One region of the Neobacillus sp. GCM10023253 genome, then DNA from elsewhere that is predicted to be linked to it. Evidence: riboswitches for the same ligand, from Rfam matches in the RefSeq annotation. Region 1 holds a riboswitch; the other holds the start of a gene.
What was found. A riboswitch is a leader RNA that binds a small molecule or an ion and turns the genes downstream of it on or off. The one in region 1 is predicted to bind S-adenosylmethionine.
Positions count from the first base shown of each region.

Region 2: it holds a riboswitch for S-adenosylmethionine, as region 1 does, so the genes downstream of both, ACFPA1_RS11230 (methionine ABC transporter ATP-binding protein) here and ACFPA1_RS20360 (homoserine dehydrogenase) in region 1, are expected to answer to the same signal.

Region 1 covers NZ_JBHSHV010000016.1:75,589-80,195, reverse strand. The annotation lists gene ACFPA1_RS20380 (TIGR01777 family oxidoreductase) at 1-568, shown strand, start outside; gene ACFPA1_RS20375 (YfhE family protein) at 664-792, shown strand; gene ACFPA1_RS20370 (YfhD family protein) at 907-1,089, shown strand; gene ACFPA1_RS20365 (DoxX family protein) at 1,239-1,733, opposite strand; gene ACFPA1_RS20360 (homoserine dehydrogenase) at 2,225-3,460, opposite strand; SAM riboswitch class I at 3,527-3,638, opposite strand; gene ACFPA1_RS20355 (GNAT family N-acetyltransferase) at 3,715-4,386, opposite strand; gene ACFPA1_RS20350 (GNAT family N-acetyltransferase) at 4,409-4,607, opposite strand, start outside.
Region 2 covers NZ_JBHSHV010000008.1:125,976-130,582, reverse strand. The annotation lists gene ACFPA1_RS11235 (O-acetylhomoserine aminocarboxypropyltransferase/cysteine synthase family protein) at 1-1,108, shown strand, start outside; SAM riboswitch class I at 1,234-1,339, shown strand; gene ACFPA1_RS11230 (methionine ABC transporter ATP-binding protein) at 1,462-2,487, shown strand; gene ACFPA1_RS11225 (methionine ABC transporter permease) at 2,480-3,145, shown strand; gene ACFPA1_RS11220 (MetQ/NlpA family ABC transporter substrate-binding protein) at 3,160-3,990, shown strand; gene sufC (Fe-S cluster assembly ATPase SufC) at 4,364-4,607, shown strand, end outside.

The sequences.
Region 1 (4,607 bases):
CGCCAGTGCGGTCGGATATTACGGGACCTCATTCAAGAAGACTTTTTCAGAAGAAAACAAAGGCAGCAGCAATGACTTCCTGTCATGTACAGTCATGGAATGGGAAAACGAAGCCGCAAAGGCCACAGAAATCGGGATTCGGACTGTTTTTTGCAGATTTGGCATCGTCCTTGATAAAGCAGAAGGTGCCCTGCCAAAAATCGCACTCCCTTATAAATCGTTTATTGGCGGGCCTATCGGCATAGGAAAGCAGTGGATGTCCTGGATTCATATTGACGATGTTGTTAAGGCTATACTCTTTATCATCGAAAATGAAAAAATTCAAGGTCCGGTTAACTTTACAGCCCCAAATCCTGTCACCATGAATGAATTCGGCAAAGTGCTAAGCGAAGTTCTCAAGCGGCCGAACTGGCTTCCAGTGCCTAGCTTTGCCTTAAAAACTCTATTAGGGGAAATGAGCACACTGGTGATCGATGGTCAAAAAGTGCTGCCAGCCAAACTCTTGGAATCCGGCTACACCTTCCAATATCCAGATTTAAAACCTGCGCTGAAAAATATATTTTCCTAAAGACAGTATCTTTCCTCATCGATAAGGCAAAAATGGTGAAGTGTACATTATGTACCATTTTTACCTAATTCAAATAGTTGAAAGGAATGAGCATGATGTCAGAAAATAAGAAGCGCAATAAAGATCGGGAAAGAACTAATTTAACAAGTATGCAGGAGGTCGCGTACGGCCATGAGTTTAAAATGGCGGACCGGGCCGGCGGCTACACGAAACGTAAAAGATAACAACTAAAAACTTTATATAATTTTTCCATTAATGGACCCCTTGCCATTTGCAAATGCTAGTAAAGGGAGCAGGCCTTTTGCTCCACTAGCGATAAAATGAAAGGGGTTTTTTTAATGGGCCGTTCACATGGACATAAGAGTCGTGACAAAAACAAAGCCTCACTTCCTCAAGTACCGAAAAATATGAAATCAGATGGACAAGATGTAGAATTCTCCAAGGAAATGGCTGATGGAGCTGACTTAGAAGCAATGGCGCGCGCAAATGCGGCAAATCAGCGCGTCAGAAATCGCAAATAATAAATGAAAACTAGCCGATTGGCGAGTCCGAGAGGACGGTTCATGAGGCGTAGTTGAATTTATACTTTTAGCTAAAAAAAGAAGAAGCAGGATTCCTGCTTCTTTAATGTATTTAAAGGGGGAGTTAACGATTATTAATTGGTGCTGCCTTATTGCGTTTTTACCTCATTTACATGAGCTTTTTTGAAATAGCCTTTGATAAAAGGAACTGCATATCGGTCAAGACCGAAGTAGTAAGCTCCTGCACCTGCGAATAACAGAATCATCGCGGCTGTATAAAGAATTGGGTTCGTGCTTGTCGTGCCTGCCAGCATAAAGTTCAAGTTCATAAATGCACCGGCAATCAAGGCTGGGATTGTGGCTAAACCAACGATTAAACCAAGACCGACTAACATTTCTCCCCAAGGTATTAATGTATTAAAAATTCCCACGTTAGGCATAGCGAATTGCTGTAAGAAATCTGCATACCATGCTTGAACCGCAGGGTGTTCGCCAGTTGCTGCCGCCATTGCTCCTTTTAGGAACCCTGTAGCATCGAAACCACCAGTTAACTTATTATAACCTGCTTCTATCCATTGTAATCCAAGCCAAACACGTAATACTGTCCAAACAACCGCTGCGTAAGGAGTTTTGTACCATCTCATCATAATCATCTCCATAGTTTTTTGTGAAATGTTTCACAAATTTAACTTTAAGTTATTCCCTTATGAAAGGGATTGATCAGCTAGCTGTGTCTTGTAAGGAAGTCTTTGTGAATTGCTTCACTATCTTCTTTACACTTTTAATATACTCTCCTGCTATTGAAAAAACAACGGCTTTCACAGTTTCTTAACATATTAATGTTAGATATATGAAGAGATTGTGAACGCAATACAGCAAGTTCCCCCTCCTCTTTTGTGAACAATGTTTATAATGTAGACAACATCAGCTCCCCCCTTATAAAACCTGATTTTTACAATCAGCTTTTCTGTTAATAACTAACGGTGGATAACCGCTTTCAAAATTGTGGATAATGTGCATAACATTGTGGACTACCTATAAATACAGGACTTTAGATGTGGAAAAAACACTGGATAAATGAATGTCCATTCAAAACAAAAGGAGCATCACATAAAAGATGCCCCTCAATCCAACCCTATAATGCCTTCGCTTCCTCAATACCCCTCACGAGGAATTCTTCATTACCCAGAATCGAAAAATATTGAACCGATGGTTGCCTTTGCGCAAGCTGCTCGATATCCTTTTTGGAACCCTTTAGGACAAAGATTCCCTCAGAGATTTCATCCACCAGGGTAATCGCGGGACTGCCATATTTTTGGACCAGACCCTGGACCAGCCAGTACTCCCTCTGGTGTTCATTTTTCAACTCAATGTCCTCCCCTGAGGTTTTCAAATAATTAGACTTCGGCACGTGGCTTTGACATACGTGGACCAAATCCTCGATTATGGCACTAGCCGTTGGGTACATGCCTGCGCCCGGTCCTTGAAGGGTGATTTCACCAACGATATCAGATTTTACATTTACCGCATTCTCCACTCCCTCAACATGGTAAAAAGGGTGCTCAGAGCCGACCAGAACCGGCTTCACCGATGCCTGGATGCGGGTGCCCGACTTCCAGATGCTCGCAATATGTTTAAACCGTAACCCTAAGTTTTGCGCTGCTTCAATCAATTCACTCGTAATAGACGTAATCCCAACCCGTTCAACATCACGCCAGTCAGGCTCTTCTCCAAATGCCAGCCTGCTTAAGATCATTGTTTTATAAAAAGCATCATAGCCTTCCACGTCATTGGTCGGATCCGCCTCGGCATAGCCATTTTCCTGCGCCCGCAGCAAGCTTTCGGCAAATGACTGCCGTTTTTCCCTCATTTCGGTCAAGATGAAATTGGACGTTCCATTGAGGATTCCCAGGATCCGCTGGACACGATTAATTTTTAAAAGCTGACCGAGCGTTTGAATGACCGGAATCCCTCCAGCCACTGTCGCCTCAAAACCAACCGACACCTGATGCTGTTCTGCCAACTCGACAAGCTCATTCCCGTGGTGGGCAAACATCTCCTTATTCGCTGTAATGATGTGGCAGCCCCGTTGGATTGCTTTTTTCAAGTAGGTAAAAGTCGGGTCTTTATCCACGATGCATTCAATCACGACATCAAGCTTCGGCAATTGCAGAATTTCTTCGAAATCCGTTGTCAGCAGAACATTCCCGCTAATATCCCGCGGCTTTTGCTTATTTCTAACAAGGACGGCAGCAACCTCTACTTCCTTCCCTAATTCTGCCGCCAGCTCATTGCTATGTGATTGAATGGTCCGATAAACCCCTTCACCCACCGTACCGAACCCGAGAATTGCCACATTAATTACAGACATGTCTGCCACCCCTTTATTTTTTTGAAAAATAAAAACCCTCTTCATAAGAAGAGGGCTCTATTCCTCCTCTTATCTATCAGGCTACAAATAACCTGCAGGAATTAGCACCTTTTCAAGGAATACCTTGAAGGTTGCCGGGCTTCATCGGGCCTAGTCCCTCCGCCGCTCTGGATAAGAGTATTTATTTGATTTTTCATTAAATTTCCAAAGATATATAAAAAGTATATTATCTGAATTTTCAAGAGTTGTCAATATTAAAGTGGCAAAAGGGCGACCGTTTCTTTTGCTGCTAATTTCTCAACCATGTCCAGCCATTCCTGTGGTTTATTGGAAAGCACAGAATAATAGGTAGTTAGAAAGTCTTTGACAAGTGATGCCGGTATTTCGGCGATTTCTTCCTTAATCGGCATGAAGCATAGATCCAGCCCGGACACAGCTTCCCCATTGTTTTCCCAAGACGGGTGAACATAGGCAAGGTCAAGACGCTTATAGCCTAAATGTGACAGAACCTCACGGCGCACGTACGGGTACATGACCTTCACACCGCCAAATTCGTGGTGCTCTACACGGTATGGGTCATAGATTTCGGCAAACATTCCGAACAGCTCCGTACCGTTTTGGGCAGCAAGCTGTTTTAAGTCTTTTAGACGATTTTCAGCTAAAAATCGGCCAAGCGAGAGACCTGGTTTGCTGATGATCGTGAAGTCGGTCATCGCAATATTCCAGTCAGGATAATAGCGGTACTCAGTCGCACCGACGACCTGGTCCTGATCGACGGCAACGAACACGCGGATACTTGGGTCTTCTAACGGTTCTTTCCACAATTCATAATCTAGGACCTCTTCCGGTGGAAAAATCTGTCCCATTAAATCGTGAAGCTTTTTAAAATTGGGGTCTTCGATATTGGTAATGCGTTTAAATTCCATTGGTTCTGATTCCCCTTATAAATTATTTAAACGGGTTCTTCCATTCCATTAATGCCGCATTGTTAAGGGATTCTTCATCCTCTAAATAGTTTCTGGCGACACCGATTGGCACACGTCCGCAGCGAAGGAGAAAGCTGATGACAGGATCCTTCAGCTCGCCCTTTATGACAGCGTCGAGATACTCTTCCGGCGTCATTTTTTCAGCCACTTTATGATAGCCC
Region 2 (4,607 bases), on a different contig from region 1:
CGAAGAAAGAGTATCGCTCCTAGAAGGCGGCGTTGGCGCACTGGCAGTGGCAAGCGGTATGTCTGCCATCACATTGGCCATCTTAAACATTGCCGAAGCGGGTGATGAGATTGTTGCTGCATCCAATCTATATGGTGGAACGTATAATCTATTTGCAGTGACCCTGCCTAAATACGGGATTAATGTGAAGTTTGTAGACCCAGAGAATCCGGAAAACTTCCGTGCCGCCATTACGGAAAAAACAAAAGCTGTTTTCGCTGAAACGATCGGCAATCCAAGCTTAAGAATCCTTGATATTGAAAAGGTAGCCAATATTGCTCATGAAGCAGGGGTTCCTCTTATCGTGGACAATACCTTTGCAACACCATACTTGTGCCGTCCAATTGAGCATGGCGCTGATATCGTCGTTCACTCCGCAACTAAGTGGATATTAGGTAATGGAACAACTACAGGGGGCATCATTGTCGACGGAGGAAAGTTCGATTGGAATTCACCGAAATTCCCTGGCTTAACAACGCCAGACTCCAGCTATCATGACCTTGTTTATGCAGAGGCACTTGGACCGGTTGCTTATATTATTAAAGCACGCGTACAGCTTCTCCGCGACATGGGGCCGGCACTAAGCCCGCAAAGCTCATTCCAGTTTGTTCTTGGGTTAGAAACGCTTCATGTACGGATGAAAGAGCATGTCGCCAACACCAAAAATGTAGTGGAATACTTGCATAATCATCCTGCGGTTGAATGGGTTTCTTATCCGGGGCATCCATCACATCCTGACTATGAATTGGCGCAAAAATATTTACCTAAGGGCGCTGGTTCAATGGTTGTATTTGGCATTAAAGGCGGAAGAGAAGCCGGTGCGAAATTAATCGATGCGATCACCCTATGGGCGCACGTGGCTAATGTCGGCGATGCCAAGAGCTTAATTATCCACCCGGCAAGCACCACACATCAGCAGCTGGATGCGGAAGGATTAAAGTCAGCAGGTGTTTCCGAGGACTTGATCCGTCTTTCCATTGGAATCGAAAATGTTGAGGACTTAGTAGAAGATTTAGAGGACGCAATCGAAGCTGCAACAGGCTTAACATCTTTAAAAACAAATGCCTAAATTTTCCTTAAATAGTTTTTTGAAAATGTAGAATTTTGTCGTTGACACTACTATCTAACCGTGATACTATTACTTTCATAATAATAGTATTAATGCATGTATAATTAAATATAGGATAGCTTTTGCTCTTATCAAGAGAGGTGGAGGGATGTGCCCTATGAAGCCCGGCAACCGTCAATTTTATTGAAATGGTGCCAATTCACACAAAGCCGCGGCTTTGAAAGATGGGAGAAAGGATTCATTTGATAATGATGCCTTTCTGCCTTTGCGGAGAGGCTTTTTATTTTACTAAAATAGAATTCTTTCATGAAAATTATCAAATCCTATAATAAGGACAAGAAGTAGGTGATTCAATGATTTCCATTAAAAATGTACGAAAGATTTTTTCTACCAAGCAGGGACAGCTAAAAGCTGTTGATGAAGTAAACCTGGATATAAAAGAAGGAGAAATCTTTGGTGTGATCGGATATAGCGGGGCTGGTAAAAGTACCTTAATCCGCATGTTAAATGGCCTTGAGCTGCCTACGGGTGGAACTGTCAACGTGGCTGGCCGGGAGATTTCAAAAATAAAGGGTGCAGAGCTTAGAAAAGCCCGTCAGGAAATCAGCATGATTTTCCAGCACTTCAATCTACTTTGGTCAAGAACAGTCAGCGAAAATATCGCTTTTCCATTAGAGATTGCCGGAGTGAGCGCGCCGGAAAGGAAAAAACGAGTTGAAGAGTTGATCAAGTTAGTTGGCCTTGAAGGCAGAGATGACGCCTACCCTTCACAGTTGAGTGGCGGGCAGAAGCAGCGGGTCGGGATTGCCCGGGCCCTTGCCAATAACCCAAAGGTGCTGTTATGTGACGAGGCAACATCAGCGCTCGACCCACAAACAACAGACTCTATTCTCGACCTTTTAGTGAATATCAATAAACAATTCGGCTTAACGATTGTGCTGATTACTCACGAAATGCATGTCATCCGGAAAATCTGTCATCGAGTGGCGGTCATGGAAAGTGGGCGGATTGTCGAGCTTGGTCCGGTGCTTGATGTATTTAAAAACCCTCAGCAGCCGATTACGAAACGGTTTGTCCAGCAGGTAACCGAACCGGAAAAAACAAAGGAAACAGCAGAGCATTTGCTAGAGCGCTATCCTCATGGAAAGGTCATTCAACTATCGTTTCTTGGGGAGGCAACAGAACAGCCATTAATCACACGTGTTATTCGTGATTTTGATGTCGTAGTAAATATTCTCCAAGGGAATATTTCTCATACGCAAAATGGGTCTTATGGAACATTATTTATTCATTTGGATGGCCAAGCTAATGAAATTCAGAAAGCCATCGATTATATTCACTCGCAGCAAGTGGGCGTGGAGGTGATCAGTAATGGCTGACTTTATGGAATTAGTTAAGTGGGATGAGCTGTTACTGGCAACACGTGAAACGATCTATATGACCGCCATCTCGGTCCTTGCGACATTTATTTTGGGCTTGTTACTAGGCCTGCTTCTATTTCTAACGAGTAAAGGAAACATATGGCAAAGCCGTGGGGTAAACATTATTATTGCTGGCTTTGTAAATATTTTTAGATCCATTCCCTTTATTATCTTAATTGTTTTATTAATCCCTTTTACTAAAGTTCTCGTTGGAACAATGCTCGGTGCCAATGCTGCACTGCCGGCACTGATTATTGGAGCAGCTCCGTTTTATGCTCGAATGGTGGAAATCGCCCTTAGGGAAATTGATAAAGGTGTGATTGAAGCATCACAATCAATGGGTGCCACACACGGACATATTATTTTTAAGGTATTAATACCTGAATCCTTGCCAGCATTAATTTCCGGGATTACCGTTACGGCGATTTCACTTGTTGGCTTTACTGCAATGGCTGGGGTCATTGGAGCCGGTGGACTTGGCCATTTTGCCTATCTAGAAGGCTTTCAACGCAACAGGCCAATGGTTACATTAGTGGCAACGATTGCTATTTTAATCTTAGTTTTTATTATCCAATTTATTGGAGATTATTTTACAAAGAGAACAGATAAACGTTAACAGGAGGAGTAAAAATGAAAAAAGTTCTGGGTTTGATCTTCATTGCGTTTACCGTATTTGCCTTAGCGGCCTGCGGCGGTGCAAAAAATGATTCAGCAGATAAAGATGGGAACAAAAAATTAGTTGTTGGTGCGACTGCTGTACCACACGCAGAAGTACTTGAAGCTGCAAAGCCAATATTGAAGAAAAAAGGTATTGATTTGGAAATTCAAGTTTTCCAAGACTATATTCTGCCAAACGTAGCATTAAAGGATAAAGAAATAGATGCAAACTATTTCCAAACACCTGGATATTTAGATCTGCAGATGAAAGAAAATAAAGATTTTGATTTTGTCAGTGTGGGTGGGGTTCATAAAGAACCAATCGGGATTTACTCAAAAAAGTATAAAAGTCTAAAAGATCTTCCAAATGGTGCAACCATTATTATGAGTGATTCTTTAAGCGACCACGGCCGTATCCTGCCGATTTTTGAAAAGGCTGGATTAATCAAGCTTAAAGAAGGCGTTGGTGCAAACGCAAGAATAGATGATATCGTTGAAAATCCAAAGAACCTGAAGTTCCCTAAATTAATTGAAGCAAAATTATTAGCATCTTCTTTCGAAAACGGTGAAGGTGATGCGGTTGCCATTAATACCAACTATGCATTAGAAGGCGGCATTGATATTGGAAAATATGGTATTGCCTTTGAAGGCAGTGACGTGGTTCCAGCCAACCTTGTAGTAGTTCGTTCAGAAGACAAAGACCGTAAAGAAATCAAAACACTTGTAGAGGTTCTTCAATCGAAAGAAATTCAAGATTTTATTAAGGAAAAATACAAAGGTGCTGTTATCGCAGCAACTGAGTAATTACTAAATATGTAGGAATATTGCAGAAAAGTCAGTGAGGATTCACTGGCTTTTCTGCATTCATTACATGAAAGACCATTAAGTAGTAAAAAATAGATGCCATAACCACCCATGGCATTTTAGCAAAAAATAAGGTATCATTTTATTCGGGCTTGTATTACATAAAAAGTCTTTATCTGAATTTTCTTTAAAAACTTCCTGCTATTCTCATTTAGCATGTTCTTAGTGAAAATACATGCTAGTTATTACTATTAAAAAGTTGCTAACAAATTTCATTTGTTATAAGATTGTAATGAGAATAAAGTGAGAATGAATGTGGAAGATCTTAAAAAATCTGTCTGCAAAGATACAATACATTTTCGGAGGTATGAATATGGCTGGATCAACTTTAACAATCAAAGATCTGCACGTAGCAATTGATGGGAAAGAAATTTTAAAGGGTGTCAACCTTGAAATAAAAGGCGGCGAAATTCACGCCATAATGGGTCCTAACGGAACTGGTAAATCTACATTATCTTCTGCTATCATGGGTCACCCTAAATATGAAGTAACAAGTGGCAGCATTACGCTTGATGGGCAAGACGTTTTAGAAATGGAAGTAGATGAGCGCGCTCGTG